One region of the Streptomyces sp. NPDC002690 genome, then DNA from elsewhere that is predicted to be linked to it. Evidence: predicted binding sites of a transcription regulator. Region 1 holds the regulator's gene; each other region holds the start of a gene.
The links. Region 1 encodes HrcA, which represses chaperone genes, less so after heat shock. Its sites were predicted from a motif close to TTNGCACTCNGNNNNNCNGAGTGCNAA; they were not measured.
Positions count from the first base shown of each region.

Region 2: the regulator HrcA is predicted to act here: its motif matches at 5,157-5,183, upstream of groL (chaperonin GroEL).
Region 3: the regulator HrcA is predicted to act here: its motif matches at 1,942-1,968, upstream of groES (co-chaperone GroES).

Region 1 covers NZ_JBSFVR010000147.1:3,234-15,912, forward strand. The annotation lists gene ACWD3D_RS19385 (16S rRNA (uracil(1498)-N(3))-methyltransferase) at 1-282, opposite strand, end outside; gene ACWD3D_RS19390 (nitronate monooxygenase) at 279-1,364, opposite strand; gene dnaJ (molecular chaperone DnaJ) at 1,514-2,653, opposite strand; gene hrcA (heat-inducible transcriptional repressor HrcA) at 2,654-3,670, opposite strand; gene ACWD3D_RS19405 (MBL fold metallo-hydrolase) at 3,836-4,564, shown strand; gene ACWD3D_RS19410 (DUF3097 domain-containing protein) at 4,632-5,450, shown strand; gene ACWD3D_RS19415 (hypothetical protein) at 5,586-8,465, shown strand; gene hemW (radical SAM family heme chaperone HemW) at 8,511-9,743, opposite strand; gene ACWD3D_RS19425 (TetR/AcrR family transcriptional regulator) at 9,822-10,469, opposite strand; gene ACWD3D_RS19430 (MFS transporter) at 10,646-12,115, shown strand; gene ACWD3D_RS19435 (SpoIIE family protein phosphatase) at 12,165-12,679, opposite strand, start outside.
Region 2 covers NZ_JBSFVR010000007.1:38,424-51,102, reverse strand. The annotation lists gene ACWD3D_RS02130 (FAD-dependent oxidoreductase) at 255-1,592, opposite strand; gene ACWD3D_RS02125 (MarR family winged helix-turn-helix transcriptional regulator) at 1,733-2,266, shown strand; gene ACWD3D_RS02120 (MerR family transcriptional regulator) at 2,456-3,214, shown strand; gene groL (chaperonin GroEL) at 3,372-4,994, opposite strand; gene ACWD3D_RS02110 (cold-shock protein) at 5,346-5,552, opposite strand; gene ACWD3D_RS02105 (MoaD/ThiS family protein) at 5,981-6,259, opposite strand; gene thrC (threonine synthase) at 6,289-7,578, opposite strand; SAM riboswitch class I at 7,597-7,724, opposite strand; gene ACWD3D_RS02095 (glucosyl-3-phosphoglycerate synthase) at 7,879-8,847, shown strand; gene ACWD3D_RS02090 (alpha,alpha-trehalose-phosphate synthase (UDP-forming)) at 8,896-10,281, shown strand; gene otsB (trehalose-phosphatase) at 10,298-11,149, opposite strand; gene ACWD3D_RS02080 (MarR family winged helix-turn-helix transcriptional regulator) at 11,281-11,736, shown strand; gene ACWD3D_RS02075 (DUF3263 domain-containing protein) at 11,815-12,156, opposite strand; gene ACWD3D_RS02070 (ROK family protein) at 12,289-12,679, shown strand, end outside.
Region 3 covers NZ_JBSFVR010000525.1:289-3,733, forward strand. The annotation lists gene groL (chaperonin GroEL) at 1-1,380, opposite strand, end outside; gene groES (co-chaperone GroES) at 1,479-1,787, opposite strand; gene ACWD3D_RS34540 (DUF6234 family protein) at 2,131-2,592, shown strand; partial or broken gene ACWD3D_RS34545 (polysaccharide deacetylase family protein) at 2,583-3,401, opposite strand.

The DNA.
Region 1 (12,679 bases):
GGCGACCTCGCCCCGGTCGCCCTTGGGCAGGGCCTGGACGACGGTGATCCGGAGGGCGGGGAGCTCCTCCTCCTCGACGGGCTCCACGGTGACGACCAGCCGGTCCTTGCCCTCGGCGGCGCGTACGACGCCCTCGGCCCAGTGGCCGAGCCCGTCCGTCAGCACGACGTCCTCGCCGGGCTGGAGCCGTTTCACGGAGACGGCGTGCCGCCCCTCGGGGCCCTCCAGCACGAACTCGGGCCCGCTGGGCATCTTCTCGACGACGAAGACCGGTGCGGTCACTGTTCACTCCTCTTGCCGACGGCCGCGCTCGCGGTCCGCAGTTCCGTCGCGAGCAGTTCGACGAGCTCCCCGGCGGGCAGCTCGCGTGCCATCCGGTGGCCCTGCCCCGCCCAGAGCGCCATGCCCTGGGCGTCCCCGGCCCTGGCGGCCGCCTTGCGCAGCCCCGAGGTGACGTGGTGCACCTGGGGGTAGGCGGCGGGGGCGTGCGAGCCGTGTTCGCGGACGAAGCGGTTGACCAGGCCCCGCGCGGGCCGCCCGGAGAAGGCGCGGGTCAACGCGGTGCGGGCGAACATCGGGCTGGTCAGGGCCTGTTTGTGCAGCGGGTGCGCGCCGGATTCGGGGCAGGCGAGGAAGGCGGTGCCCAGCTGGACGGCGTCGGCGCCGGCCGTGAGGGCGGCGGCGATCTGGGCGCCGCGCATCATCCCGCCCGCCGCGACGACCGGTACGGTCACGGTCTCGCGGACCTGGGTGATCAGGGAGAGCAGCCCGATGCCGGTGTGGTCGGCGTCCGGGTCGTCCTGGTGGGTGGACTGGTGGCCGCCCGCCTCGATGCCCTGGGCGCAGACGGCGTCGGCCCCGGCCCACTGTGCGTCGCGCGCCTCCTCGGCGGTGGTGACCGTGACGATGGTGTACGTACCGGCGCGGGCGAAGGCGTCCAGGGTGTCGCGGGTGGGGCAGCCGAAGGTGAAGGACACCACCGGGACCGGCTCGGCCAGGAGGGCGGCCACCTTGGCGTCGTAGCCGTCGGTGCCGTCACCGCGGTCGGCACCGGGGTCGCCGAGCGGAGTGCCGTAGGTGTCGGCCTCGGCCGCGAGGTGGTGGCGGTAGGCCGCGACGGCTTCCACGGCGGGGCCGGTCGGTGCGGGCTGCGGCATGAAGAGGTTCACGCCGAAGGTTCTGGCGGTCGCCGCCCTGACCTGCTCGATCTCGTCGCTCATGGCGTCGGCCGTCTTGTACCCGGCGGCGAGGAAGCCGAGCCCGCCCGCCTCCGTGACGGCGGCGACGAGTTGGGGGGAGGACGGGCCGCCCGCCATCGGCGCCTGCACGATCGGATATCGGCAGAGATCGGTCAGGGAGGACATCCCCGCATCGTGTCATGTCCGGTCCGCCGTGCCGAATCCTCGCGCGCGGGGCCACCGTGGCGTACCGCGGAGCTGGCCGCGTACGCGCGACCGCCCGCCGGGACGAGTCCCGGCGGGCGGTCGGCGGTGGTACGTGACGCGTGCGGGCCTCAGCGGCCGTTGAAGGCGTCCTTCAGGCGGGAGAAGAGTCCCTGCTGGCCGGGCTGGAACTGCCCGGTGGGCCGCTCCTCGCCGCGCAGCTTGGCCAGCTCGCGCAGCAGGCGTTCCTGCTCCGGGTCGAGCTTGCTGGGGGTCAGCACCTCGACGTGCACGATCAGGTCGCCCCGGCCGCCGCCCCGCAGGTGCGTGATGCCGCGTCCGTGCAGCGGGACCGACTGGCCGGACTGGGTGCCGGGCCTGATGTCGATCTCCTCCACGCCGTCGAGCGTCTCCAGCGGCACCTTCGTGCCGAGCGCGCCCGCCGTCATGGGGATGGTGACCGTGCAGTGCAGGTCGTCGCCGCGCCGCTGGAACGTCGTGTGCGGCACCTCGTGGATCTCGACGTAGAGGTCTCCGGCCGGGCCGCCGCCGGGGCCGACCTCACCCTCGCCGGCCAGCTGGATACGGGTCCCGTTGTCGACACCCGCGGGGATCTTGACCGTGAGGGTGCGCCGCGAGCGGATGCGGCCGTCGCCGGCGCACTCCGGGCAGGGGGTCGGCACGACGGTGCCGAATCCCTGGCACTGCGGGCAGGGCCGCGAGGTCATGACCTGGCCGAGGAAGGAACGGGTGACCTGGGACACCTCGCCGCGCCCGCGACACATGTCGCAGGTCTGGGCGGAGGTGCCGGGGGCCGCGCCTTCGCCGCTGCACGTGGTGCAGACGACGGCGGTGTCGACCTGGATGTCCTTGGTGGTCCCGAAGGCCGCCTCGGCGAGGTCGATCTCCAGCCGGATCATGGCGTCCTGGCCGCGCCGCGTGCGCGACCGGGGTCCGCGCTGCGACGCCGTGCCGAAGAAGGCGTCCATGATGTCGGAGAAGTTGCCGAAGCCGCCGGCGCCGAAGCCGCCCGCGCCACCGCCGCCGCCCGAGGCCGACAGCGGGTCCCCGCCGAGGTCGTAGACCTGCTTCTTCTGGGCGTCCGAAAGGACCTCGTAAGCGGCGTTGATCTCCTTGAACCGCTCTTGGGTCTTCGGGTCCGGGTTGACATCCGGGTGCAGCTCGCGGGCGAGCCGACGGAATGCCTTCTTGATCTCGTCCTGCGACGCGTCGCGCCGTACGCCGAGCACGGCGTAGTAGTCGGTGGCCACTTACGACTCCGCCAGGATCTGTCCGACGTAACGTGCCACTGCGCGTACCGCTCCCATCGTTCCGGGGTAGTCCATGCGGGTCGGTCCGACCACGCCGAGTTTGGCGACTGCCTCGTCGCCCGAACCGTAGCCGACCGTGACGACGGACGTGGAGGTGAGGCCCTCGTGGGCGTTCTCGTGCCCGATCCGTACGGTCATGCCCGAGTCCGTGGCCTCACCGAGCAGCTTGAGCAGGACGACCTGTTCCTCCAGCGCTTCCAGCACGGGCCGGATCACCAGGGGGAAGTCGTGCCCGAAGCGGGTGAGGTTGGAGGTGCCGCCGATCATCAGCCGCTCCTCCGTCTCCTCGACCAGGGTTTCGAGGAGAGTGGTCAGGACCGTGGCGACCGTGCCGCGGTCCTCGTTCTCGAAGGATTCCGGCAAATCCTGCACGAGCTGCGGGACGTCGCTGAAGCGGCGTCCCACGACTCGGCTGTTGAGCCGGGCCCGCAGATCGGCGAGAGAGGTCTCGCCGAACGGCGCGGGGCAGTCGATCATACGCTGTTCGACCCGGCCGGTGTCGGTGATCAGGACCAGCATCAGCCTGGCCGGTGACAGGCCCAACAGCTCCACGTGCCGGACCGTGGAGCGGGTCAGCGAGGGGTACTGGACGATGGCGACCTGCCGGGTCAGCTGCGCGAGCAGCCGTACCGTGCGGGCCACCACGTCGTCGAGGTCGACGGCGCAGTCCAGGAAATTGTGGATCGCCCGGCGCTCCGGCGACGACAGGGGCTTGACGCCCGCGAGCCGGTCCACGAAGAGGCGGTAGCCCTTGTCCGTGGGGATGCGCCCGGCACTGGTGTGCGGCTGGGCGATGAAGCCCTCGTCCTCCAGCACCGCCATGTCGTTGCGGACGGTGGCCGGGGAGACCCCGAGCCGGTGCCGCTCGGTGAGCGCCTTGGAGCCGACCGGCTCCTCGGTGCCGACGTAGTCCTGGACGATGGCGCGCAGCACTTCAAGTCTGCGTTCGCTGAGCATCGCGCACACCTCCAGCTGTCGGTCGTGGTGGCTACTTCCTGGCACTCTGTGCATCTGAGTGCCAGCTTTCCCCCGGTCAGTGTACGGGGGTGGACAGGGCCCCGGGCAAGGGCGACCGGCCGCGGCCCGCGAGACCGCGCAGGTCGATGCGGATAGCGTCTCCTCATGGACCTCTCTTGGGAAGAGCTGGGCTGGGAGCGGTTGGGCCACGGTGTGGGCCGCCGGAGACTCCCCGGCTGGGACGCGACCGCCGCCCTGGTGGCCGGGACGGACCGCGCGCTGGTGCTGGACACCGGTGCGAGCCTGCGCGAGGGCGTCGGCCTGCGGATCGAGGCGCAGCGGCTGCTGGGCCGGCGGGTGACCCATGTCGCACTGACCCATCCACATTTCGATCATGCATTCGGTACGGCGGCCTTCGCGGGCACCGAGGTGTTCGGAGCGTACGGAGTGGCCGCGCGGATGCGGCGGTCGGTGGACGAGATGCACGCCGACGCCGTGCGCAACGGTCTGCCCGAGCACGACGCGGCCCAGGCGGTGGACGCGCTGGTGTTCCCCGGGCGTGAGGTGTGCCACCGCTGGACGCTCGACCTGGGTGGGCGCGAGGTGGTCCTCGCCAACGTGGGACCGGGTCATACGGGCCACGACCTGGCGGTCCTGGTGCCCGGATCGCGGACGTCGCCCGCGGTGGTGCTCGCCGGGGACCTCATCGAGGAGTCCGCCGAACCGCAGACGGGCCCGGACTCGGTGCCGTCCCTGTGGCCCGCCGCCCTGGACCGGCTGCTGGCGCTGGGCGGGGAGGACGCGGTGTACGTACCCGGGCACGGGGCGGCGGTGGACGCGGCGTTCGTGCGGGCGCAGCGGGAGCTGCTGGCGGGGCGCTTCGGGGTGGGGTGAAGCGGACGGCATCCCTTCCGGGGGTGCTTGCCGCCGCTCCCGGCGTCGGCCGAATTATCGTCGTGCCATGCGCAGTTACCAGCCGGACCTGACCCCGCCGTGGAAGAGGTCCGCCCCCGTGCCCGAGGTGCCCGCCGATCCCGACCTGGTCGTCGAGGAGGTGTCCACCGGCTTCTGCGGTGCGGTGATCCGCTGCGAGAAGTCCGCCCAGGGTCCGGTGGTGACCTTGGAGGACCGGTTCGGCAAGCACCGGGTGTTCCCGATGGAGCCGCGCGGTTTCCTGCTGGAGGGGCGGGTGGTGACGCTGGTGCGCCCGTCGTCCGGCGGTCCGGTGGTGCCGGCGCGTACGGCCTCCGGGTCGGTGGCGGTGCCCGGGGCGCGGGCGCGGGTGGCGCGGGCCGGGCGGATCTATGTGGAGGGCCGGCACGACGCGGAGCTGGTCGAGCGGGTGTGGGGCGACGATCTGCGGATCGAGGGGGTGGTCGTGGAGTACCTGGAGGGCATCGACGATCTCCCGGCGATCGTGCGGGAGTTCGGGCCGGGTCCGGACGCGCGGCTCGGGGTGCTGGTGGACCATCTCGTACCGGGCTCCAAGGAGTCCCGTATCGCGGCGGAGGTGTCCGATCCGCACCTGCTGGTGGTGGGGCACCCCTTCATCGACGTCTGGGAGGCCGTGAAGCCCGCCTCGGTGGGCATCGCGTCGTGGCCGTCCGTTCCGCGCGGGCAGGACTGGAAGACCGGGGTGTGCCGGGCGCTGGGGTGGCCGGAGAACACCGGGGCCGCCTGGCGGCACATCCTGTCCGGGGTCCGCTCGTACCGGGATCTCGAACCTCAACTACTCGGACGGGTAGAGGAATTGATCGACTTCGTCACGCTTCCGGGGTGACGTGCCGCGCCTCTTGGAGGACCGTCCGGCGACTGTTCCCACGGATCGGGTTCCGATCCGGAGAAATCGCTGCGGTTCGTACTCCTGACCGGTTAATTGGGAGTGCGGGATTCGTCTGCGACGGGGGTTACGGAGATGGCGCGAGGGGACTGGCAGGAAAGCGGCGGTAACGAGGCGGCGTCCGCCGTGTTCCACCTCGTGCAGACGCTCATCGACCGGTACCGGATCAACCGGCCGGTGATGCCGATCGTGGTGGCCCAGGCCGACGACCGCGGCGCCGAGCCCGACATCGACGACCGGGTCCGCGCGATCGCGAACCTGGTGTACAACGCCAACGAGCCGCGCCGGGTCCCGGTGCGACTGCTGGAGCCCGCGGGCACGTCCCCGTACGAGTCGGCGCTCGACATGGTGCGCGGGCTCGGCGAACACCCCTGGGAGACCCGGGAACGCAGCCAGTACAAGCCCTTCGCCTTCCCCCGGTCGCGGCTGCTCGGCGCCATCGAGCAGGCCACCGCCCAGGTGCTCGCGCAGTCGGGCGGGAGCACCGCCACCGTCCGGGGCGAGCGCATCCTGGAGGAGCTGGGCGAGCTGCGCTGGCGGCCCACCCGGTCCGGGCGCGGTGACTGGTCCCGCTCGCTGCGCGAGTCCGTCCGCCCCGAGACCTTCCTCGGTGCCGTGTTCATCGCGGTGCTCGGCGTACTGCTCGGCGAGATCGGCTGGACCGCCACCCTGCTGCTGGCCGCCGCCGCGGCGCTGGGCCTGGCGGTGGTACGGCTGCTGACGGCCTCGGCTCCCCCACTGCTCTGGCTGCGGCGGGCCAGCCGCTGGTTCGCCACCACCTCCTCGCTCGCCGCCTCCAGCACCGGGTACCCCTCGGACGGCTGGTCCTGGCTGTCGCCGAGCGGCTCGTGGCGGGTGATCCGGGCCCGGGCCGCCGCCGTCGCGCTCCGGGTGGCGGAGGCCGAGGAGGGCGAGCCGGCCGCCCGCCAGTTCCACCTGGAGCTGCGGGTCCAGGCGCTGCTGGAGGATCTGCGGCACAACTACCGGCCACGCGCGCTGGACTGGCGGCGGAGCAAGCGCACGGTCCCCCCGGTGGTGCTGCTGCCGACGGCCACCAACGAGAACGGTGGCGTACTGCTGATCAACGCGATCAACAACGTGCGCTCGCGCCGCAGCGAGGTCGACCCGCTGCTGTTCCTGGCCTCCCTGCCGGCCGCCGAGGAGCTGACCCACACCCCCTCGCAGCCGCCCGGGCAGCCGGGCGGCCGGACTCCGTGGACGGGGGCACAGGCACGCTACCGGCGGTGGGTGGACGACCTGAGCGTCGGCCAGAACCCCGCCGGCGCCTCGACGCTGTCGTGGGTGCTGCTGCTGCCGCTCTCCACCGCCCAGTTGCGGCACGACCACGCGGACGCCCAGCTGCACACCCAACGGGTGCGCCGGACGTGGGCGTGGTTCGTGATGTCCCGGACCACGGTCGCACTGGTCCTCGTCACCAGTCTGCTCGGCACCTTCCTCTGGAGCCGGCACTGGCAGGACACCTACTGCCACGGGCCGCTGACCGACCGGAACACGGACTCCGTGTGGAGCGGGGCCGGCAACGGCCCCCGGGAGTGCGTGGGGGTGGCCACGACGGACGAGGTGCGGTTCGCCGAGGGGAACGGGCTCCAGCTGAGGGGCACCGGCCGGGGTGTGACCTTCGCCCGCGTCGAGCAGGCGGTCCGGGACGAGAACGCCTCGATCGGCCCCGGCGACTCGTACGTCACGGTGGTCTACGCCGGGCCGCTCACCGCCGGGAAAGAGGCGGACACCCGCAAGGGGCTGGAGGAACTCACCGGGGTCTACCTCCAGCAGCAGCTCGTCAACAGCCCCACCGCCAAGCACCCCGTCAAGCTCAAGATCCTCACCGCCAACGGCGGCGAGGACATGCTGCGCCAGACCACCGCCGTGCGGAAGATCATCGAGGTGGCCGACCGCGACCCGCACGTCGTGGGGGTGGTCGGCATGGGCCGGAACACCACCGAGAGCGGGGCCGCCACCGAGGCGCTGCGCAGGGCGGGCCTCGCCGTGGTCGACTCCACCAACTCCAGCAGCGACCTGCCCCGCCTCTACACCAACTACTTCGGGCTCGCGGCGACCGACGAGGAGCAGACGCACGTGCTCGGGCTCATCGCCCGCAAGCTGCTGCCCACCGGCCACGTCGGCCGGGCGCTGGTGCTCTCCCGTGCGAGGGGGAACGGCGACAAGGACCAGTACACGATCGAACAGCGCGACGCGGGGCGGAAGATGCTCCAGGACTCGGGTTACCTCGTCGGCGAGAACGTCTCCTACCCGCTCGCCGCCAACGGCGCCGCCGCCCTGGGCGATCCGCTCAGGGACATCTGCGCGGCGCAGCCGGTGCCGGACGCGCTGTACTTCGCGGGCCGGGTCGAGGACGTCAACCCGCTGATGGACGGGCTGTCGAGGATCACCGGCTGCTCGGACAAGGACATCACCGTCTTCACCGGCGACGACCTGACCAAGGCGAGCTTCAACAGCGACGACTACCTCGCGCGCCACGTCACCCTCTACTACAGCTCGCTCGCCCCGATGGCCGCGGGGCGCGGCGACGGCTTCTATCCGCGCTCCAGCGCAGCCCTCGGCGCGCTGCTCCCCGAGGGCATGGAGCGGGCCACCCCGGAGGCCGGGCAGGAGGGGTACAGGGACGAACTCTTCTCCAGCGGCCAGATCGTCATGTCCTACACCGCGACGGCCGCGCTCTACGACGCCGCCGCCCGGGGCGACGTCCCGAGAAGCGCCGCCGAGACCTGGGCGCTGCTGCACACGGTCGACCTCAACGACATGCCCACCGGGACGGTCAGGCTGGCGGGCGCGCCCGCGACGGTCACCGACAACCTGCACGGCATCAACATCGTGAAGGTCACCGGTCCGGGAGCGAAGGCGGTCAGTTCGATCGTCTGCGGCAAGCCCGCGGGCCCGGCCCCGAAGCTGACCGAGAAGGTCTGCAAGCCCTGATCCCGGGGAGGCCGGGGCGCACCACGAGTCCGGGCGGGGCGGCGCTCAGTCGACCAGGTCCCGCACGACCGCGTCCGCGAGCAGGCGTCCGCGCAGGGTGAGGACCGCGCGGCCCTCCTCGTACGGTCCCTGCTCCAGGAGGCCCTCGGAGAGAACACGGCGGGAAGCGGCGAGGCCGTCCGGCTTCAGCAGGGAGAGCGGGCAGCCCTCGCGCAGCCGGAGCTCCAGCAGGACGCGCTCGACACGGCGGTCCTCGGGGCTGAGGATCTCCCGGCCCGCGCCGGGCGAGCGGCCCTCGGACAGCGCCTGCGCGTACGCCCCCGGGTGCTTCACGTTCCACCAGCGCACCCCGCCGACGTGGCTGTGCGCGCCCGGTCCGGCGCCCCACCAGTCGGCGCCGCGCCAGTACAGCTCGTTGTGCAGGCAGCGGCCCTCGGGGGTGCGGGCCCAGTTCGACACCTCGTACCAGGAGAACCCGGCGGCGGCCATCGCCTCGTCGGCGATCAGGTAGCGGTCGGCGTGCACGTCGTCGTCGGTCATCGGGACCTCGCCGCGCCGGATGCGGCGGGCCAGCTGGGTGCCCTCCTCCACGATCAGCGCGTACGCGGAGACGTGGTCGGGTCCGGCGCCGATCGCCGCGTCCAGGGAGGCCCGCCAGTCGTCGTCGGACTCGCCGGGGGTGCCGTAGATCAGGTCGAGGTTGACGTGGTCGAACCCGGCTTCCCTGGCCTCGGCGACACAGGCCTCGGGGCGGCCCGGGGTGTGGGTGCGGTCCAGGATCTTCAGCACGTGCTGCTTGGCGCTCTGCATGCCGAAGGAGATCCTGTTGAAGCCGCCCGCGCGCAGCTCGGCGAGGTAGGCCGGCCCGACCGACTCCGGGTTGGCCTCGGTGGTGATCTCCGCGTCCGGGGCGAGCCCGAACTCGTCGCGGATCGCGGCCAGCATCCGTACCAGGTCGGCGGCGGCCAGCAGGGTGGGGGTACCGCCGCCGACGAAGACCGTGCGCACCGGGCGCGGGTCGTCGCCGAGGACCTTGCGGGCCTGCCTGACCTCCTCGATCAGGTGGGCGGCGTAGTTGTCGCGGGAGGCCAGGGCGCCGCCGGAGCCGCGCAGCTCGGTGGCGGTGTAGGTGTTGAAGTCGCAGTACCCGCAGCGGGTCGCGCAGTACGGAACGTGCAGGTAGAAGCCGAGAGGGCGGTCGGCGGCGCCTTCCAGGGCGTGGCGGGGCAGCGCCCCGTCGTCGGGCACGGGCTCACCATCGGGCAGTACGGAAGGCATACCGTCCATTGTCGCTCGCCGCCAGAGTGGCCCGGGCCACAGGCGGTCCGGGCGGGCGGGGAGGGCCGGAAGGCGGTGTCAGGTTCCGGCCTGGAGGCGGAGGCCCGCCAGGCTCAGCTCCAGCGCGGCGAGGAACTGCTCCTTGTCGTCGTGCCCGTCGAACTCCTCGACGATGTCGCGCACGAACGGGAACTCCTCGGCCGGGAGGGACCGCCACGTCTCGGCGAAGCGGCCGAGGAACTCGTCGCGGTCCACCGAACCGTCGAGCACCTCCGGGGGCGGCTCCTGTCCCATGTCGGCGGCGCTGCCGACGACCACGCTCACGATCGCCGACACGGCGTGGAACCGCTGTCGCGGGGTGAGGTCGAGCCGGAGCGTCTGCTCGCCCAGCATCTCGTAGAGCCGCAGCGAATTGCCCTGGACCACGGCGGTGCGCATGAAGTGGGCGCCCAGCCACGGCCGGTCCACGATCGCGTCGAACAGCTTGAGCGCCATCTCACGCAGGTCGTCGATCGCGTCGTCGCTGCGCGGCTGCGCCTCGACGGCGGTCAGCACCCCGGTCAGCACGTGGTCGATGGCACGGTCGAGCAGGTCCTGCTTGCCGGAGACGTACCAGTAGATGCTGCCGACGCCGGTCCCGAGCCGGGCGGCCAAGGCCCGCAGGGTCAGGGCCGGCTCGCCCGCCTCGTCGAGCAGGTCCACGGCTGCGGACAGGACGGTCTCGATGGAGTGCGAAGCGCGCCGGCGTCCGCGCGGGGGGCTGTCGGCGGTTCGTGGTCGCGGGCCTGTCATGGGCCACATCCAATCACAGCTTGCTTCTTCATCGAACGTGGTTCTATCTTAGAACAACGTTCCATAGAACGCCGTTCGATAGTCGGCGGCGTTCCGAGGGGAGGCCCGTCATGACCACGACCGCCACCGCGCCGCCCGACGCGTCGCGCACCTATCCGTCCCTGCGTGCCGCATGGATACCCCTGGCCGCGCTCTGCCTGGCCTTCTTCGTCGAGATGGTCGACAACACGCTGCTCTCGATCGCGCTGCCCACCATCGGCCGGGACCTCGGCAGCGGCACCACCGCGCTGCAGTGGGTCACCAGCGCGTACTCGCTGACGTTCGGCGGCCTGCTGCTGACGGCGGGTTCGATGGCCGACCGGCTCGGGCGCCGGCGTGTGCTGCTGGTGGGCCTCGCGGTATTCGGGGTGCTGAGCCTGGGCGCCGCCGCGGTCACCACCACGGGGCAGCTCATCACCCTGCGGGCCGGCCTCGGCATCGCCGCCGCGGCCATGGCGCCGATCACCAACTCGCTGGTCTTCCGGCTGTTCGACGACAAGGCGCTGCGGATGCGCGCGATGACCGTGATGATCGTCGTCGGCATGTCCGGCTTCATCCTCGGCCCCCTGCTGGGCGGCACCGCCCTGGCCCACGTGCAGTGGCAGTGGCTGCTGCTCGTCAACGCCCCGATCGCGCTGATCGCGGCCGTCGGAGTCCGCCTCGGGGTCCCGGCCGACCGGCCCGAGGACCTCACCCGCGACAAGCTCGACCTGCCCGGCGCCGCGCTGAGCGTCACCACCATCGGCCTCGCCTGCTACGCGCTGACCAGCGGCGTCGAACACGGCTGGCTCTCGGCGGCCACGATCGCCTCGGTCCTCGGCGCCGTCGCCGCCGGCATCGCGTTCGTGACGCACGAGCGCCGCAGCCGCGCGCCCATGCTGGACCTCAAGCTCTTCGGCGACGGAGTGGTCCGCGGCGCGGCCCTCGCGCAGATCGGCACGGCCATCGCGATGGCCGCCGTGATGTTCGGGCTGATCCTCCACTTCCAGTACGCGTACGGATGGAGCCCCGTCCGGGCCGGGCTGGCGAACCTGCCGCTCATCGTGACCATGATCGTCGCGACCCCGCTGTCCGAATGGCTCGCGGGCAGGTTCGGCCACCGCGTCGCCTGCCTGGTCGGCGCGGCCTGCCTGGCCGGTTCGCTGGCCGGCCTCTCCTGGGGCGTGGACCACGGGTACGGCGCCATCGCGGCCTGCATGGTCGTGATGACCGTCGGCCTGCGCACCGTCATGACGATCTGCGCCATCGCGCTCGTCGACGCGATGCCCGCCAACCGCACGTCGATCGGTACGGCGCTCAACGACACCGCCCAGGAGGTCGGCAGCAGCATCGGCACCGCGGTGGTCGGCACCCTGATCGCGGCGCTGGTCACCACCCAGCTGCCCGCGGGCACCTGGAGCGGTTCGCTGGTGGCCTCGTTCTTCCACGGCGAGCGGATCACCTACGCCGTCCTGGCGGTCGTCGTCGGCCTGATCTCGGCAGTCGGTGCGCTCACCCTCACCGACTCCCGGGTCACCGAGGAGCACCCCGGTCAGGAGTGAGCCCGCGACCGGCCGCGGCGTCGGCCCGATGCCTCCTGCCCGGGGCCTCTCAGTCCGCGCGCAGCACCAGCAACGCCACGTCGTCGTCCGGCGGCAGCTCGGAGAAGCCGTGCACGGCCTGGCGGATGCACTCCGCGACCTCCCTCGCGCTCTGCCCCGCGCAGGGCGCGAGGGCGCGGGCGAGACCGTCGCCGTCGTCGAAGAGCGCGGAGCCGGAGCGCCGCTCGGTTACCCCGTCGGTGACGCAGAGCAGGCTGTCGCCCGGTTCCAGGTCGAAGGTCTGGCTCTCGTACGCCACGTCCTCCACCACTCCGAGCAGCACCTGCGGTTCGGCGACCGGGCGTACCGAGCCGTCCGGGCGCAGCAGCAGCGGCAGCGGATGGCCGGCGCTGGCCACCGTGCACCGGGCGCCGCCGCCCGGGAGCGGCACCACCTCGCCGTACAGCAGGGAGAGGAAGCGGGACTGCCCGCCGTCCGTGAACTGCTGCCCGCCCGCCGCCGCGACCATCAGGGCGGCGGCCTCCGCGGCCTCCATGGCGTCGTCCAGCAGCAGCCGGTTGAGCC
Region 2 (12,679 bases), on a different contig from region 1:
GGGACGGAGCCGGTCACGGGTTCTCGACATCACCGGACATCACCGGACGAGAAATCTTTCCGGACTTCCGAGCGTGGGCCTCCTACCCGACCTCCGACCGTGCCCCGACCGGACCTCCGACCGGACCTCCGACCCGAACAGCCGGCTCGACGAACGGTCCCTGAGACCATCCCGACCGACAGGGCCGGAGGGAAGCACGACGCGCCGGTCGGTCGCCCGGCAGCCCTCTCCCGCACCACTCCGAACCGTCCCGATCAGGCCGCACCGGTCCTCACGCCCGCACCCGCCGCGTACTCACGCAGCTCCAACGCCGCGTTGATGCTCCGCCCCTCCTCGCCGGAGGCGATGGTCGGCTCGGCGAGGGCCTTGTCACGCGCCGCGAGGTCCTCCGCGGTGCGCGGCGCGAGGACGGCGAGCCCGCTGTGCGCCAGGGCCTGGTTGGCCTCCACGAACTCCCGCAGCGCGCTCTCGTACGCGGCGAACGCGGCCGTGTGGTCCGGGTGCGTGGCCAGCTCACCGGCGAGGACGTACGCCCCGATCAGCGCGATGCTCGATCCCTGCCCGGAGAAGAAGGACGGGGCGTACGCGGCGTCGCCGACCAGCGCGACCCGGCCCGTGGACCAGGACGGGAGGTGGATCTGCCCGGCCACGTCGAAGAAGAGGTCGTCCGCCGCGCGCATGGCGGCGACCATGCGCGGGACCTCCCAGCCCTCGTCGGCGAAGACGGAGGCGACGAGATCGCGCTGGGCGGCCGGATCGCGGAACGCCGTCAGCGGCACCGACGAATCCACCAGGTCCGAGGCGAACACCAGGAAGCCGTGCAGGTCCTCGGTCTCCTCCACGGCGTACAGGACCGCGCCCTTGCCCGGAGTGTTGCGGATGACGCCCTCGTGGCGGAGGCCGAAGTCGTTGGGCAGGGTGAACCCGGCGAAGCACTGGCCGAGGGAGCGGTGGAAGCGCTCCTCGGGCCCCATCACCAGCCCCCGGGTGTGCGAGTGGATGCCGTCCGCCCCCACGACCAGGTCGAACGTGCGCCGGGCTCCGCTGCGGAACACCACGTCCACGCCCCCGTCCCGGCCGTCGCCCCGGTCGTCCCGGCCGTCGTCGCCCCGGCCGTCGCCCCGGTCGTCCAGCGTGGCGATCGAGTCGCCGAACAGGAACTCGACGTCGTCGCGGACGAGGCCGTACAGGAGGTCGGCGAGGTCGCCCCGGCGCACCTCCACGTCCCGTCCCTCCACCCCGCCGGTCATGGTCTCCGGCCGGATCGCGGCCCGCACCGAACCGTCCGGCCCCAGGAACGACACCTGCCTGCTGTCCACGTGCGCTTCCCACAGCCGGGGCAGCAGCCCCATCCGCTCCACGACCTCCAGGGCGGTGCCCCGGATGTCGATGGGGTAGCCCCCGCCGCGTACCGCGTCCGCCTTCTCGACCACCGTGACCGCGAAGCCGTACCGGTGCAGCCAGTAGGCCAGCGCCGGGCCCGCGATGCTGGCGCCGGAGATCAGGACGCTGCGCGTGCGGGGCGCGGTGGCGCCCGTACCGGCCGCGCCGTCCGTTCCGCGACCGGATTCCGTACCGTAGGTGCTGGTCATGAGGTGTCCCCTCTCGACAGGCACGCAGACTCTCACCATCTACGTAACTTAGGTATCTTTTTTGCGGGCGCGAGAAGCCCGTGCGGCGTTGCCGCCGCACCCAACTGTATACCTAACTTAGCTATCTAAAAGGAGTGGGCATGGACGCCCAGGAGCCGCACGCGGCAGACCGCGAAGACGCCGCAGGCCCGGCAGCCGGCTCCGACGCGGCGTTCGATCTCGTGGCCGAGGTGCTGCCGCGCATGGCCCAGCTCAGCAACACCCTCAACAAGGGGCGCCTGACCGAACACGCCATGGAGACCGCCGGACTCGCCCTGGAGCGGCCGGCGATGTCCGTACTGATCACCCTGCACATGGCCGGAACCCCGCTGCGCATCGGCGAGATCGCGACCCGCATGCAGGTGGTCGGGCCGCACGTCACACGGCAGGTCAACGGGCTGGAGAAGCGCGGCCTGGTCCGCCGCGTCACCGACCCCGACGACCAGCGCGCCCGGCTCATCGAGCCGACCCCACAAGGCACGGCGGGCGCCGACCGCTACATGCGGACCCTGCTCGGCTGGTTCGGCGGAGCGCTGGCCGACTGGTCCGACCAGGACCGCCGGGAGCTGGGCCGGTTGCTGGGGCGGCTCGTGGACGACTTCACCCGCCATCTGTCGGCGCTGGACGCGGAGTAGGAACACCCGCCGCGAAGAGCCTTCACGGGCTTGCGGCTGCCGCTGCGGCAGCTTCTACCGTCGTTCTGGGGCCGGAAGTAACCGGGCCCGTACGGGGCGAGACCCATCGGCCCGCACCAGAAATTCGTTCCCAGCTCGGCGGCGGGTGAACGATCGGCCGTGAACAAGCGGAGCGTGAAGGAGTCGGCCATGGCCTGGCCCATCGCGGAGGTCGCCCGGATGTCCGGAGTGACCGCACGGACCCTGCGGCATTACGACGAAATCGGACTGCTGCCGCCCGCCGGCACCGGCTCGAACGGGCACCGCGTCTACGAGGAGCGCCAACTGCTGCGGCTGCAGCAGATCCTCGTGCTGCGGAGCCTCGGCGTCGGACTGCCCGAGATCGGCCGCATCCTGGCCGATCAGGTCGACGAACTGGCGGCCCTGCGCGGCCACCACCGTCGGCTGCTGGCCGAACGCGACCGCCTCGGCATCCTGGCCGCAGCCGTCTCCCGCACCATCCGTCAGCTGGAACACTCCCGAGAGGACGGCACCATGACCACCATCAACCGACCCGAGAACCTCTTCGAGGGCGTTCGCCCCGCGCAGTACGAGGAGAGCCTGCGAGACTTCCCCGCGCACGCCGAAGCGGTCGAGCGGCACACCTCCGGCCTGACCGAGGCCGAGATCACGGCCGAGCAGCGGAAGCGTACGGAGCAGATGATCCGGCTCGCCGAGTTCCTGACCTCCGGCCTGCCCGCCGACTCGGTGCAGGTGCGGGAGCACGTGGACGCGCAGTTCAGGGCGGTGAACGAGCTGCGCCCCGTCACCGCGGAGGAGCACCTGGCGATCGGGAGCTCGTGCGTGGAGAACCCGCAGTGGCGTGCGGCATACGAGGCCATCGCTCCGGGCCTCGCCGAGTACCAGCGCGACGCCATCGTGGCGTACCACTCGGTCCGCCCGGCCTGATCCCCGACCTGATCCCCTGCCCGGCCCCGGCCTGATTCGCGGCAGGATCGCGGCCTGGATCGCGACGGGAGAAACACTTCGGCCCCCAGGACGAATCCTGGGGGCCGAAGCTACAGCTGGACGCTGCGGGGGTGGAACCACCGATCCCTGAAGGGGATCAGAAGTCCATGTCACCGCCCGGCATGCCACCCGGGGCGGCCGCGCCGGCCTTCTCGGGCTTGTCGGCGATGACGGCCTCGGTGGTGAGGAACAGCGCGGCGATGGACGCGGCGTTCTGCAGAGCGGAGCGCGTGACCTTCGCCGGGTCGATGATGCCCTCGGCGATCATGTCCACGTACTCGCCGGTCGCGGCGTTGAGGCCGTGACCGATCGGCAGGTTGCGGACCTTCTCCACGACGACGCCACCCTCAAGACCACCGTTGACGGCGATCTGCTTGAGCGGGGCCTCCAGCGCGAGCTTGACGGCGTTGGCACCGGTGGCCTCGTCGCCCGTCAGGTCGAGCTTCTCGAAGACGGCGGACGCCTGGAGCAGAGCCACGCCACCACCGGCGACGATGCCCTCCTCGACGGCGGCCTTGGCGTTGCGCACCGCGTCCTCGATGCGGTGCTTGCGCTCCTTGAGCTCGACCTCGGTGGCGGCACCGGCCTTGATGACGGCCACGCCGCCGGCCAGCTTCGCCAGACGCTCCTGGAGCTTCTCGCGGTCGTAGTCCGAGTCGGAGTTCTCGATCTCGGCACGGATCTGCTTGACGCGACCCTGAACCTGCTCGCTCTCGCCGGCACCGTCGACGATCGTGGTCTCGTCCTTGGTGATGACGACCTTGCGCGCCGAGCCCAGCAGGTCGAGACCCGCGTTCTCCAGCTTGAGGCCGACCTCCTCGGAGATGACCGTGCCGCCGGTGAGGATGGCGATGTCACCGAGCATGGCCTTGCGGCGGTCGCCGAAGCCCGGAGCCTTGACGGCGACGGACTTGAAGGTGCCGCGGATCTTGTTGACGACCAGGGTCGACAGGGCCTCGCCCTCGACGTCCTCGGCGATGATCAGCAGGGGCTTGCCCGACTGCATGACCTTCTCCAGCAGCGGAAGGAGGTCCTTCACGTTGGAGATCTTCGAGTTGACGATGAGGATGTACGGGTCGTCGAAGGACGTCTCCATACGCTCCATGTCGGTCGCGAAGTACGCCGAGATGTAGCCCTTGTCGAAGCGCATACCCTCGGTGAGTTCCAGCTCCAGACCGAAGGTCTGGGACTCCTCGACGGTGATGACGCCTTCCTTGCCGACCTTGTCCATCGCCTCGGCGATCTTGGCGCCGATCTCGGTGTCGGCGGCGGAGATGGAGGCGGTCGAAGCGATCTGCTCCTTGGTCTCCACGTCCTTGGCCTGCTCCAGCAGAGCGGCGGAGACGGCCTCGACGGCCTTCTCGATGCCCCGCTTGAGGGCCATCGGGTTGGCACCGGCGGCGACGTTGCGCAGGCCCTCGCGGACGAGCGCCTGGGCGAGAACGGTGGCGGTGGTCGTACCGTCGCCGGCGACGTCGTCCGTCTTCTTGGCGACCTCCTTGACCAGCTCCGCACCGATCTTCTCGTACGGGTCCTCGAGCTCGATCTCCTTGGCGATGGAAACACCATCGTTGGTGATCGTGGGCGCGCCCCACTTCTTCTCGAGGACGACGTTACGGCCCTTGGGGCCGAGGGTGACCTTGACGGCGTCGGCGAGCTGGTTCATCCCGCGCTCGAGACCGCGCCGTGCCTCCTCGTCGAACGCGATGATCTTGGCCATGTGAAGTGGTCCTCCCGGACGGGGTGGATTGCTCCGGACCGAGTGGCGCCCGCGACGGACGGCCTGCGTGCCCGGCGGTTCCTTGCCCCGCCGCGCCTGCGGGCCTCACCGGCCCGGTCCAAGTTTCTGTCACTCTCACCTGGAGAGTGCTAACGCCAATGATTAGCACTCGACCCCTGCGAGTGCAAGCGTCCTCCTCGTCCTGGGGACAAGCTCCGAACAGCCCCCGGGCAGCCTCCGGACCCACAGAAGGCCTTCCTGGCACGGGAAACGCGAAACCACGCAGGGCCCGCCCCCTGGGGGAACGGGCCCTGCGTGGTGAAGAAAATGTCGTTGCCGACCGCGTCCAACTCAGCCCACGGCGAGCTTGACCATGTCCGCCTGCGGCCCCTTCTGGCCCTGCGAGATCTCGAATTCAACTCGCTGACCCTCTTCGAGGGTGCGGTATCCGTCCATCTGGATCGCGCTGTAGTGGACGAAAACATCCGCACCACCGTCGACCGCGATGAAGCCGTACCCCTTCTCCGCGTTGAACCACTTGACGGTGCCCTGAGCCATGCCTAACTCCCCTATTTCTGGCCCCTGCACAGGACCGCACTTCGCGGACCCGGGTCAGAACTCACCCTCCGACAGGAGAGGGTGCGTGCGCCGGAACGCCTCGACCGCGGCCGAATGTATCTGCCCAACTGCCCTCTGCAACAGGTCAATCGGACGAGAATTCTGAGCGCGCCGGAACGCCCGAACATGAAGATTTGCTGAGAATCCCGGGCAAGTCGGGCCAGACAAAGGCCACTTAAGGCACAGAGGGCGTCCGGACTTTGGCTGCTTCTTGTCGCGCCGCGGCGCGATCTCGCACATGCTCGACACGAGCGGCGGAGGGGGCTTCCCCAACTGTACCGCGCTCAACCCTACGGAATCGCCCCCTCCGCGTCGTACGCGAAGGGGGCGATTTCCTTGAAGTGGCGCGCCGTGGAACGCCTGTACGGTCAGCAGCCGCCGGCGACGGCGGGGATGATCGAGACGCCGGCGCCGTCCGGCGTGGCCGCCTGGAGGCCGCCCTCGAAGCGGACGTCGTCGTCGTTGACGTACACGTTGACGAAGCGGCGCAGCTTGCCCTGGTCGTCCAGGACGCGCGCGGCGATGCCCGGGTGGTCCTTCTCCAGGGACTCGATGACCTCGGAGAGGACGGTGCCCTCGGCCGAGACCTCGGCCTGGCCGCCGGTGTACGTGCGCAGGATGGTGGGGATGCGGACCTTGACGCTCATGGGGATTGCCTTCCTCGGTTCTGGGGTGGTCAGTGCGCCGCGAGGCCCGCGTCGCGGAACGCGTCCAGGCTCGGGCGGATGGTCGCCGTCAGACCGGTGGTCGGGGAGACCGCGTCCAGGGTCTTCAGGCCGTCGCCGGTGTTCAGGACGACGGTGGTCAGCGTCGGGTCGAGCAGACCGGCCTCGATCAGCTTCCGCGTCACGCCGACGGTCACGCCGCCCGCGGTCTCCGCGAAGATGCCCTCGGTGCGGGCGAGGAGCTTGATGGCGTCCACGACCTGCTCGTCGTCGACGTCCTCCACCGCGCCGCCGGTGCGGCGGGCGATGTCCAGGACGTACGGGCCGTCGGCCGGGTTGCCGATCGCGAGCGACTTGGCGATCGTGTTCGGCTTCTGCGGGCGGACCACGTCGTGACCGGCCTTGAAGGCGGTGGAGACCGGGGAACAGCCCTCGGCCTGGGCGCCGAAGATCTTGTACGGCTTGTCCTCGACGAGACCGAGCTTGATCAGCTCCTGGAGGCCCTTGTCGATCTTGGTGAGCTGGGAGCCGGACGCGATCGGGATGACCAGCTGGTCGGGCAGCTGCCAGCCGAGCTGCTCGCAGATCTCGTACGCGAGCGTCTTCGAGCCCTCGCCGTAGTACGGGCGGAGGTTGACGTTGACGAAGCCCCAGCCCTCACCCAGCGGGTCGCCGATCAGCTCGGAGCAGAAGCGGTTGACGTCGTCGTAGTTGCCGTCGATGCCGATCAGCTCGCCGCCGTACACGGCGGCCATGACGACCTTGCCCTCTTCCAGGTCGTGCGGGATGAACACGCAGGAGCGGAAGCCGGCCCGCGCGGCGGCGGCACCGACCGCGCCGGCGAGGTTGCCGGTGGAGGAGCAGGAGAGGGTGGTGAAGCCGAAGGCGCGGGCGGCCTCGACGGCGATGGCGACGACGCGGTCCTTGAAGGAGTGCGTCGGGTTGCCCGAGTCGTCCTTGACGTACAGGGCACCGGTGACACCCAGTTCGCGGGCGAGGTTGTCGGCCTTGACCAGCTTGGTGAAGCCGGGGTTGATGTTGGGCTTGTCGGCGACATCGGCGGGGACCGGCAGCAGCGGCGCGTAGCGCCAGATGTTGTTCGGACCGGCTTCGATGCGCTTCTTCAGCTCTTCCGGGGAGCCGCTCGGCAGGTCGTACGCCACTTCGAGCGGCCCGAAACAGGACGCGCAGGCGAAAATGGGGCCGAGGGGGAAGCGTTCGCCGCACTCGCGGCAGGAAAGCGCGGTGGCGGGACCGAGATCCACGGTTCCGGACGTCGCTTCGGCGATCTGAACAGCCATGATGGCGGAGGCCCTTTCTCCTCATCTTCCTTGCGACGCATTTCGCCGCAAGACGGAATTGGCACCTTCCCCACCGTGGCCTCGCGGCCGGCGGGAGGGTTGCCGGGACTTCAACGGGCCGTTCCCTCAGTCCCTCTGGATGAGCGCTATGGCACTGGACCGTTCGATCCAGGCGTTTGTCCGCCCTCCGACCCCGACATGCGAAGGCAGTGAGCGTTGTTCAAGACTGTAACCGAAGCACCCGAAGGTTGAGGTAGTCGTCCGAACCGCGAGATGGATCACAAACAGGGAGTAGCGCCCGTGCTGGAAGAGGTCGACAGCTGGCTGACCCACCGTTCCTGGTCAGCCTCCGACCGCCCGCTGGACCGTCTCCTGGCCGCCCGGGACCGGGACCCGCGGGGCTCCTCGGTGAGCGTCGTACTGCCCGCGCTGAACGAGGAGGCGACGGTCGGCGAGATCGTGCGCGTCATCCGCCGCGAGCTGATGGAGAAGGTCCCGCTGGTCGACGAGCTCGTGGTGATCGACTCCGGCTCCACCGACGCCACCTCCGCCGTCGCCCGCGCGGCCGGAGCCCGGGTGGTGCACCGCGACGAGATCCTCCCCCGGATACCCGCCGTGCCCGGCAAGGGCGAGGTCCTCTGGCGGTCGCTCTTCGTGACCACCGGCGAGATCGTCTGTTTCGTGGACGCCGACCTCAAGGACTTCTCCGCCGACTTCGTCTCCGGCACCATCGGCCCACTGCTCACCGACCCGGGCATCCAGTTCGTCAAGGCGATGTACGACCGGCCGCTGGAGGACGGGCACGCCCCCGCCGGCACTCCCGCACAGGGCGGCCGTGTCACTGAGCTGGTCGCACGCCCGCTGCTCAATCTGCACTGGCCGAAACTCGCGGGCTTCGTCCAGCCGCTGGGCGGCGAGTACGCGGTCCGGCGCCGGCTCCTGGAACAGCTGGCGTTCCCGGTCGGATACGGCGTGGAACTGGGACTCCTGGTGGACGCGCTGCACACGGTGGGTCTCGACGCACTGGCCCAGGTGGACGTCGGCGTCCGCCGCCACCGCCACCAGGACGGGCAGGCGCTGGGACGGATGGCCGCCGCGATCTACCGGACCGCGCAGCTCCGGCTCGCCCGGGGACATCTGGTGCGCCCGATGCTGACCCAGTTCGAACGGGACGAGGACGGGTTCCGGCCACGGACCTACGCGGTGGACACCGAGGAACGGCCGCCGGTCCGGGAGATCGCCGAGTACACGTCCCGCCGCGCCGCTTGAGAGCCCGAACACGTTTGGGGGGTTACGTATCGGGCTAGGTTCCGCTACATGGTCTCCGAGCACGCAGCCCAAGTCCTCGTCGCGTCCAACCGCGGCCCCGTGTCGTACACGCTGAACGAGGACGGTTCCCTCGACGCGCGCCGGGGCGGGGGCGGGCTCGTCTCCGGGCTGAGCGCCGTCGACGACAAGATGTGGGTCTGCGCCGCGCTCGGCGACGGCGACCGCGAGGCGGTCCGGCGCGGGGTCGGCGAAGAGGGCGTCCGGATGCTCGACATCGACGCCGGCGTGCACACCGACGCGTACAACGGCATCGCCAACTCCGTGCTCTGGTTCGTCCACCACCTGCTCTACCAGACGCCGGTGGAGCCCGTCTTCGACGACGAGTTCCGGCGCCAGTGGGCCGCGTACGAGACGTACAACCGGGCCTTCGCCGAGGCGCTGGCCGAGGAAGCGGGCGAGGGCGCCGCCGTGCTGGTGCAGGACTACCACCTCGCGCTGGTCCCCGGGATGCTCCGCGAACTCCGCGCCGACCTGCGCATCGGCCACTTCTCGCACACCCCGTGGGCGCCGGTGGACTACTTCCGGCTGCTCCCCGACGACATCGGCGAACAGCTGCTGCGCGGCATCCTCGGCGCCGACCGGGCCGCGTTCCTCACCCGCCGCTGGGCCGACGCGTTCATCGGCTGCTGCACCGAGATCCTCGGCGGCACCAGCGGGACCCGCATCGGCGTGCACGGGCTCGGCGCCGACGGCGACTTCCTGCTCGCCCGCTCGCACGAGCCGGACGTGGACGAGCGGATGGCCGCGCTGCGCGAGCAGATCGGCGGCGACGGCGACCGGAAGACGATCGTCCGGGTCGACCGGACCGAGCTGTCCAAGAACATCGTGCGCGGGCTGCACGCCTACCGCACCCTCCTCGACAACCACCCCGAGTGGCGCGAACGCGTCGTGCACGTCGCCTTCGCCTACCCCTCCCGCCAGGACCTGGCCGTCTACCGCGAGTACACGGCGTCGGTGCGCGAGCTGGCCGACGAGATCAACAAGGCGTACGGCTCCGACACCTGGACCCCGGTCGTCCTGCACGTGAAGGACGACTTCGCCCGCTCCCTCGCCGCCTACCGGCTGGCCGACGTGGCACTCGTCAACCCCATCCGGGACGGCATGAACCTGGTCGCCAAGGAGGTCCCGGTCGTCTCCGACCACGGGGTCGCCCTGGTGCTGTCCCGGGAGGCCGGCGCGTACGAGGAGCTGGGCGCCGACGCGCTGGTGGTCAACCCCTACGACGTCAGCGCGACGGCCGAGGCCCTGCACGAGGCGCTGTCCATGGACGAGCGGGAGCGCTCCGAGCGCTCGGCCCGGCTCGCGGAGGCCTCGACCGCGCTGCCCCCGCAGGAGTGGTTCCTCCAGCAGCTGGAGGCGTTGCGGGAGGGGTGAGGCCCACCGCGCGCTCTCAGATGTTTTCGGCCACGGCCGCCAGCAGCGCCGCGACGTCCGCCGGGCCCGGCACGATCAGGTCGGCCCGGTCGGCCAGCTCGGGCACCTCGGTGCCGCCGCTGCACACCAGCAGCCCCGGCACCGGGTCCGGACCGCCGGAGCGCAGCTTCTCCACCGCCGCGAAGGCCGCGACGTCACCGAGGTCGTCGCCCGCGTAGAGCACAGCCCCCGCCCCCACCTCGGCCGCGTACCCGGTGAGCGCGACGCCCTTGTCGACCCCGGGCGGGCGCAGCTCCAGGACCTGGCGGCCCGGTTCGACGATCAGCCCATGGCGCGCCGCGAGCCCGCCCAGCGGCTCCCGCAGCAGCTCGAACGCCGCCTGCGGATCGGCGGCACGGCGGGTGTGGACGGCGACGGCCTGCCCCTTCTCCTCCACCCAGGTGCCGCTCAGCACCTCGGGTCCGTCGAGCAGCGCGGGCAGCTCCGCACGGACGGCGGCGAGGCCGGGATGCGGCTGCGGCGCGGCCACCTCGCCGGAGGCGGCGTCCCAGCGCTCGGCGCCGTAATGGCCGAGAACCACCAGGTGTTCCAGGCCGGGGACCCCCGCGAACCCGCCGTGCGCGACCGCGACGGCGGCCGGGCGGCCGGTGATCACGACGACGGACGCGACCTTCGGCGCGAGCGCGGCGAGCGCGGGCAGCACGTCGGCATGGGCCCGCGCCTGCTCGGGGTCGGACACGATCTCGGCGAGGGTGCCGTCGAAGTCGAGCGCCACCACCGCCCGGTCCGGCCGGGCCAGGAGCGCGGCGAGCCCTTCGCGGCCCGCTTCGGTGGACGGAGTCGGCAGATGGTCCAGGTGGATGCCCATGCTCCGACATTAGCGAGGCAGGGGCGGCCCTGCCGAGACCGCACCCCGTGCGCCGGGGCGGTGCCCCGCGCACGCCCCGTAACCTCGGGAGGGCGGGAGCGAGCGCGGGACAGCAGCAAGGAGTAGGACGCATGGACGACCCCATCCAGCAGGTCGAGTACGAACAGATGCTGCTCAGCCGCCACATCTTCCTGCGCACCGCCAACGGGCGGCGCAAGGACGACGTGCTGGAGCGGAGCGCGTACGTCCTGCTCAGTCGCATCCGCGTGCAGGGGCCCATGTCCATCAAGGAGCTGAGCGACGCCTTCGGGCTCGACTCGTCCACCCTCAACCGGCAGACCGCCGCCGCGATGCAGGCCGGGCTGGTGGAGCGCATCCCCGACCCGTCGGGGGGCATGGCCCGCAAGTTCCGGATCACGGAAGAGGGCGCGCAGCGGCTCGACGTGGAGCGCGAGAAGAACGCGAGCGGGCTCGGGCTGGTGCTGGAGAAGTGGTCCTCGGAGGACGTGGAGACCTTCGCCGGCTACCTGAAGCGGTTCAACACCGACATCGAGCGGCTGTCGGGACGGCCTTGGCCCCGGCCGTAGCGCGCGGCCGGGGAACGCGGGCGCGGCGGTGCCGGACGCTCGCGGCGTCGGGGCCGCTCGTCCTGACGGGGTCCCTGCTCAGCGACGGCTCCGCTTGGCGTCCCGTACGCGGCGCAGGCGGTTGACCGTCACGGGGTCGGCCTCCAGGGCGCGACGGTCCTCTATCAGGGCGTTCACCAGCTGGTAGTACCGGACCGGGGAGAGGCCCAGCTCCTCGCGGATGGCGCGTTCCTTCGCGCCGGGGCTCGCCCAGGACCGCCGTTCCAGAGCGAGCAGCGCGCGGTCCCGGGTGGAGAGGCCCTCCGTGCCCGCGCTCGCGTCGGTGCCCCCGGCCGCGTCGACGGTCCCGTCGGTGCTCGGGGCCGCGTCGGCGGTCTCCTCCGTGCCTTCGGTTCCGTTTCCGTTCTCGGGGGCGGTCATGCCGACCAACGTAACGCGCCCCCCGGACAGTGCCACCCGGGCGCCCCACCGGCTGCCGATTTTTGTATGCGCACGATACAAAGCGGAATAGTGGACTAGACCTTTTGAGATCGGCGGGCGAAACTGTCCCCCGTGAGACATGTCATCGCCCTCGATGTGGGCGGCACGGGAATGAAGGCCGCGCTGGTCGGAGCCGACGGCACCCTCCTGCACGAAGAGCGACGGGCCACCGGACGGGAGCGCGGCCCCGACGCGGTGGTCGAGACCATCCTCGGGTTCGCCGCCGATCTGCGCGCGTACGGCGAGAAGCACTTCGGTGAACCCGCCGTCGCCGCCGGCGTGGCCGTACCGGGCATCATCGACGCCGAGCGGGGCATCGCGGTCTACGCCGCCAACCTCGGCTGGCGCGACCTGCCACTGCGCGACCTGCTCGCCGAGCGGCTCGGCTCCATCCCCGTCGCGCTCGGCCACGACGTCCGCACCGGAGGACTGGCCGAGGGCCGCAACGGGGCCGGACGCGGCA
Region 3 (3,445 bases), on a different contig from region 1:
GAGGCCCGCGTTCTCGGCGATCCAGCGCAGCGGCTCGACGGCGGCGCGGCGCACGACCGCGACACCGGTGGCCTCGTCGCCGGTCTTGCCGAGGTTGCCCTCCAGGACCTTGACGGCGTGGACGAGGGAAGAGCCACCACCGGAGACGATGCCCTCCTCGACCGCGGCGCGGGTCGCGGAGATGGCGTCCTCCAGACGGTGCTTCTTCTCCTTGAGCTCGACCTCGGTGGCGGCACCGACGCGGATCACGCACACGCCGCCGGCCAGCTTCGCGAGGCGCTCCTGGAGCTTCTCGCGGTCCCAGTCGGAGTCCGTGTTCTCGATCTCGGCCTTGATCTGGTTGACGCGGCCCTTGACGTCAGCGGCGTCGCCGCCACCGTCGACGATGGTCGTGTCGTCCTTGGAGACGGTCACGCGGCGGGCGGTGCCCAGCACGTCCAGACCGGCCTGGTCGAGCTTGAGGCCGACCTCCTCGGCGATGACGGTCGCACCGGTGAGGGTGGCGATGTCGCCGAGCATGGCCTTGCGGCGGTCGCCGAAGCCCGGGGCCTTCACCGCGACGGCGTTGAAGGTGCCACGGATCTTGTTGACGACGAGGGTGGAGAGCGCCTCGCCCTCGACGTCCTCGGCGATGATCAGCAGGGGCTTGGAGCCACCGGCCTGGATGACCTTCTCCAGCAGCGGGAGCAGCTCCTGGATCGAGCCGATCTTGCCCTGGTGGATCAGGATGTACGGGTCGTCGAGGACGGCCTCCATACGCTCCTGGTCGGTCACCATGTACGGGGACAGGTAGCCCTTGTCGAAGGCCATGCCCTCGGTGAACTCAAGGTCCAGACCGAAGGTGTTGGACTCCTCGACGGTGATGACGCCGTCCTTGCCGACCTTGTCCATCGCGTCCGCGATGAGCTCGCCGACCTGCGGGTCCTGCGCGGAGAGCGCGGCCACGGCGGCGATGTCGGACTTGTCCTCGATCGGACGGGCGGTCGCGAGGAGCTCCTCGGACACGGCCTTGACCGCGGCGTCGATGCCCTTCTTCAGGGAGGCCGGGGAGGCGCCCGCGGCGACGTTGCGCAGACCCTCGCGGACGAGCGCCTGGGCGAGCACGGTGGCGGTGGTGGTGCCGTCACCGGCGACGTCGTTGGTCTTGGTGGCGACCTCCTTCACCAGCTGGGCACCGAGGTTCTCGAACGGGTCGTCGAGCTCGACCTCGCGCGCGATGGTGACACCGTCGTTGGTGATGGTGGGAGCGCCGAACTTCTTGTCGATGACGACGTTGCGGCCCTTGGGGCCGATCGTCACCTTGACCGTGTCGGCAAGCTTGTTGACGCCGCGCTCAAGGGCGCGACGGGCGTCCTCGTCGAACTTCAGAATCTTCGCCATGGGCTTTTTTCCCTCTCGAACGAACTGCGCCCCTCGCCGCCCGGCTAGTTATTTCGCAGGGGGCCAGGGGCGCAGAACACACAGCAAATGTGGGTGAATTACTTCTCGATGATCGCGAGGACGTCGCGCGCCGAGAGGACGAGGTACTCCTCGCCGTTGTACTTCACCTCGGTGCCGCCGTACTTGCTGTACAGGACGACATCGCCGGTCTTGACGTCGAGCGGAAGGCGCTCGCCGTTCTCGAAGCGGCCCGGGCCCACGGCCAGGACGACGCCCTCCTGGGGCTTCTCCTTGGCGGTGTCGGGAATGACCAGGCCGGAAGCCGTGGTCTGCTCGGCGTCGAGCGGCTGGACCACAATGCGGTCCTCGAGCGGCTTGATCGCAACCTTGGAGCTGGTGGTCGACACGATCCGGTCTCCCCCTTCGGAGATCTCACGGGGTTTAACAGTCTGGGTCGGCGACCGGGCCGGATCCGTCGTCGCGGGTGCCGGACCTGCCCTGTCGCACGGTACTGCTGGCACTCTCCAGGGGGGAGTGCCAGCACCGAGACTATGACTGCGATTAGCACTCGGTCAAGCGGAGTGCCAATTGAGTACCCGTGCGTGGCGCCGCCCGCCCGCCGGGACACCCCGGACGGGAGGGACGCGCGGTCCGGGTCCGCGCCGTGACGACATGTCGGGCGGATCTCGATCGCGCGTCCGTAAGGACAACGCGGGGGCGGTACGCGCCGTTCCGGGTGACGGTGCCCGTATGCCGAATCCACCCGCCACCGACTGGCAGCCGTCTCCGGTGATCCGGGGATGCGCGGACGCGACGGTGGCGGTGCTCGCGATCGCGCTGGAACTCGTCATCTGCCTGCTCATCGCGCTCCAGCGGGCGTTGAGCCACCGGTCGGACGACCTGAGACGCCAGGAGCGCAGGTACGACGGGACGTCCACGGTGCCGGTGGAGCCCCCGCCGATGGGCTGGGGGTCCACCGTCGTCTTCGGCGTGATCACCGTCGTGGTCGCGCTGGTCGCCGTGTCGCTGATCCGGGGTGGCTGGCCGGGGACGGGGTGGACGCAGCTGCTCGCGGCGTTCGTGCTCGTCTTCGTGACCCTGTCGGTCGCCGAGGGCGACTACGACCGGGCCCATCCGGCGACGACGGGGACGGGGGCGGCCGGCGCGTCCTCCGCCCACGCCGCCGCGCCCCCGCCCAGGGGTCAGACGTAGTCCTCCAGCCGGGCGACCGCGTACCCCTTGTCCGTGATGACCTTCATGACGTTGCGGACCATGTCGGTCATGGTCCCCTTCCACTGATCGCGCCCCTGGAAGTGGGTGAGGACGATGTCGCCGGGGTGCAGGTCACGGTCCCACTCCCGCCAGTCCATGTGGTCGGGGAACGCCTCCTCCGCCCAGAGCGGCACGGCCTTGATCCCGCAGGACTTGGCGACGACGAGGGTGTCGCGGTTGTAGTTGCCGTACGGCGGCCGGAGCAGCACCGGCCGCTTGCCGAAGTGCTTCTCGATCCTGTCCTGCTGGTCGCAGATCTCCTTCTTCTGCTGTGCGTAGGAGAGACCGGGCAGGTAGGGGTGGGTGAGGGTGTGGTTGTTGAGCGTGACCCCCATCTTCTGCATCCGGGCGAAGTAGCCGTAGTCCTCGCTCGCGAGGTAGTCGCTGAGGAAGGCGCTGTACGGGATCTTCAGCTCGTCCATCATCCGCAGGAACTCGGGGTCCTTCTCGGCCCCGTCGTCGATGGTGAGGAAGACGATCCGCTCGTCGGTGGGGACGGTCGTGAACACCTGCGGCAGGTCCTCGCCGTCGTCGACCTCGAACCCCTCGCGGCTGGTGATCCGCGGCTTCTCGACGGGCGGTGCGGGGGCGGCCAGCGGGACGTCCGCCAGCCCCCACTTCCTGGCGACGGCGACCCGTTGCGCCTGGCGCCGCTTCAGTTGCTCGGCGTAGGAGAGGAGGGCGCTGACCGGGGCGGCCTGCGGACAGGTCATCCCCCAGGTTTTCAACCCTGGTGGGTTCGGTCCTCCACGAAGTCTTACCTCCGCTTCAACCTGCCCATGGCTAGATCACT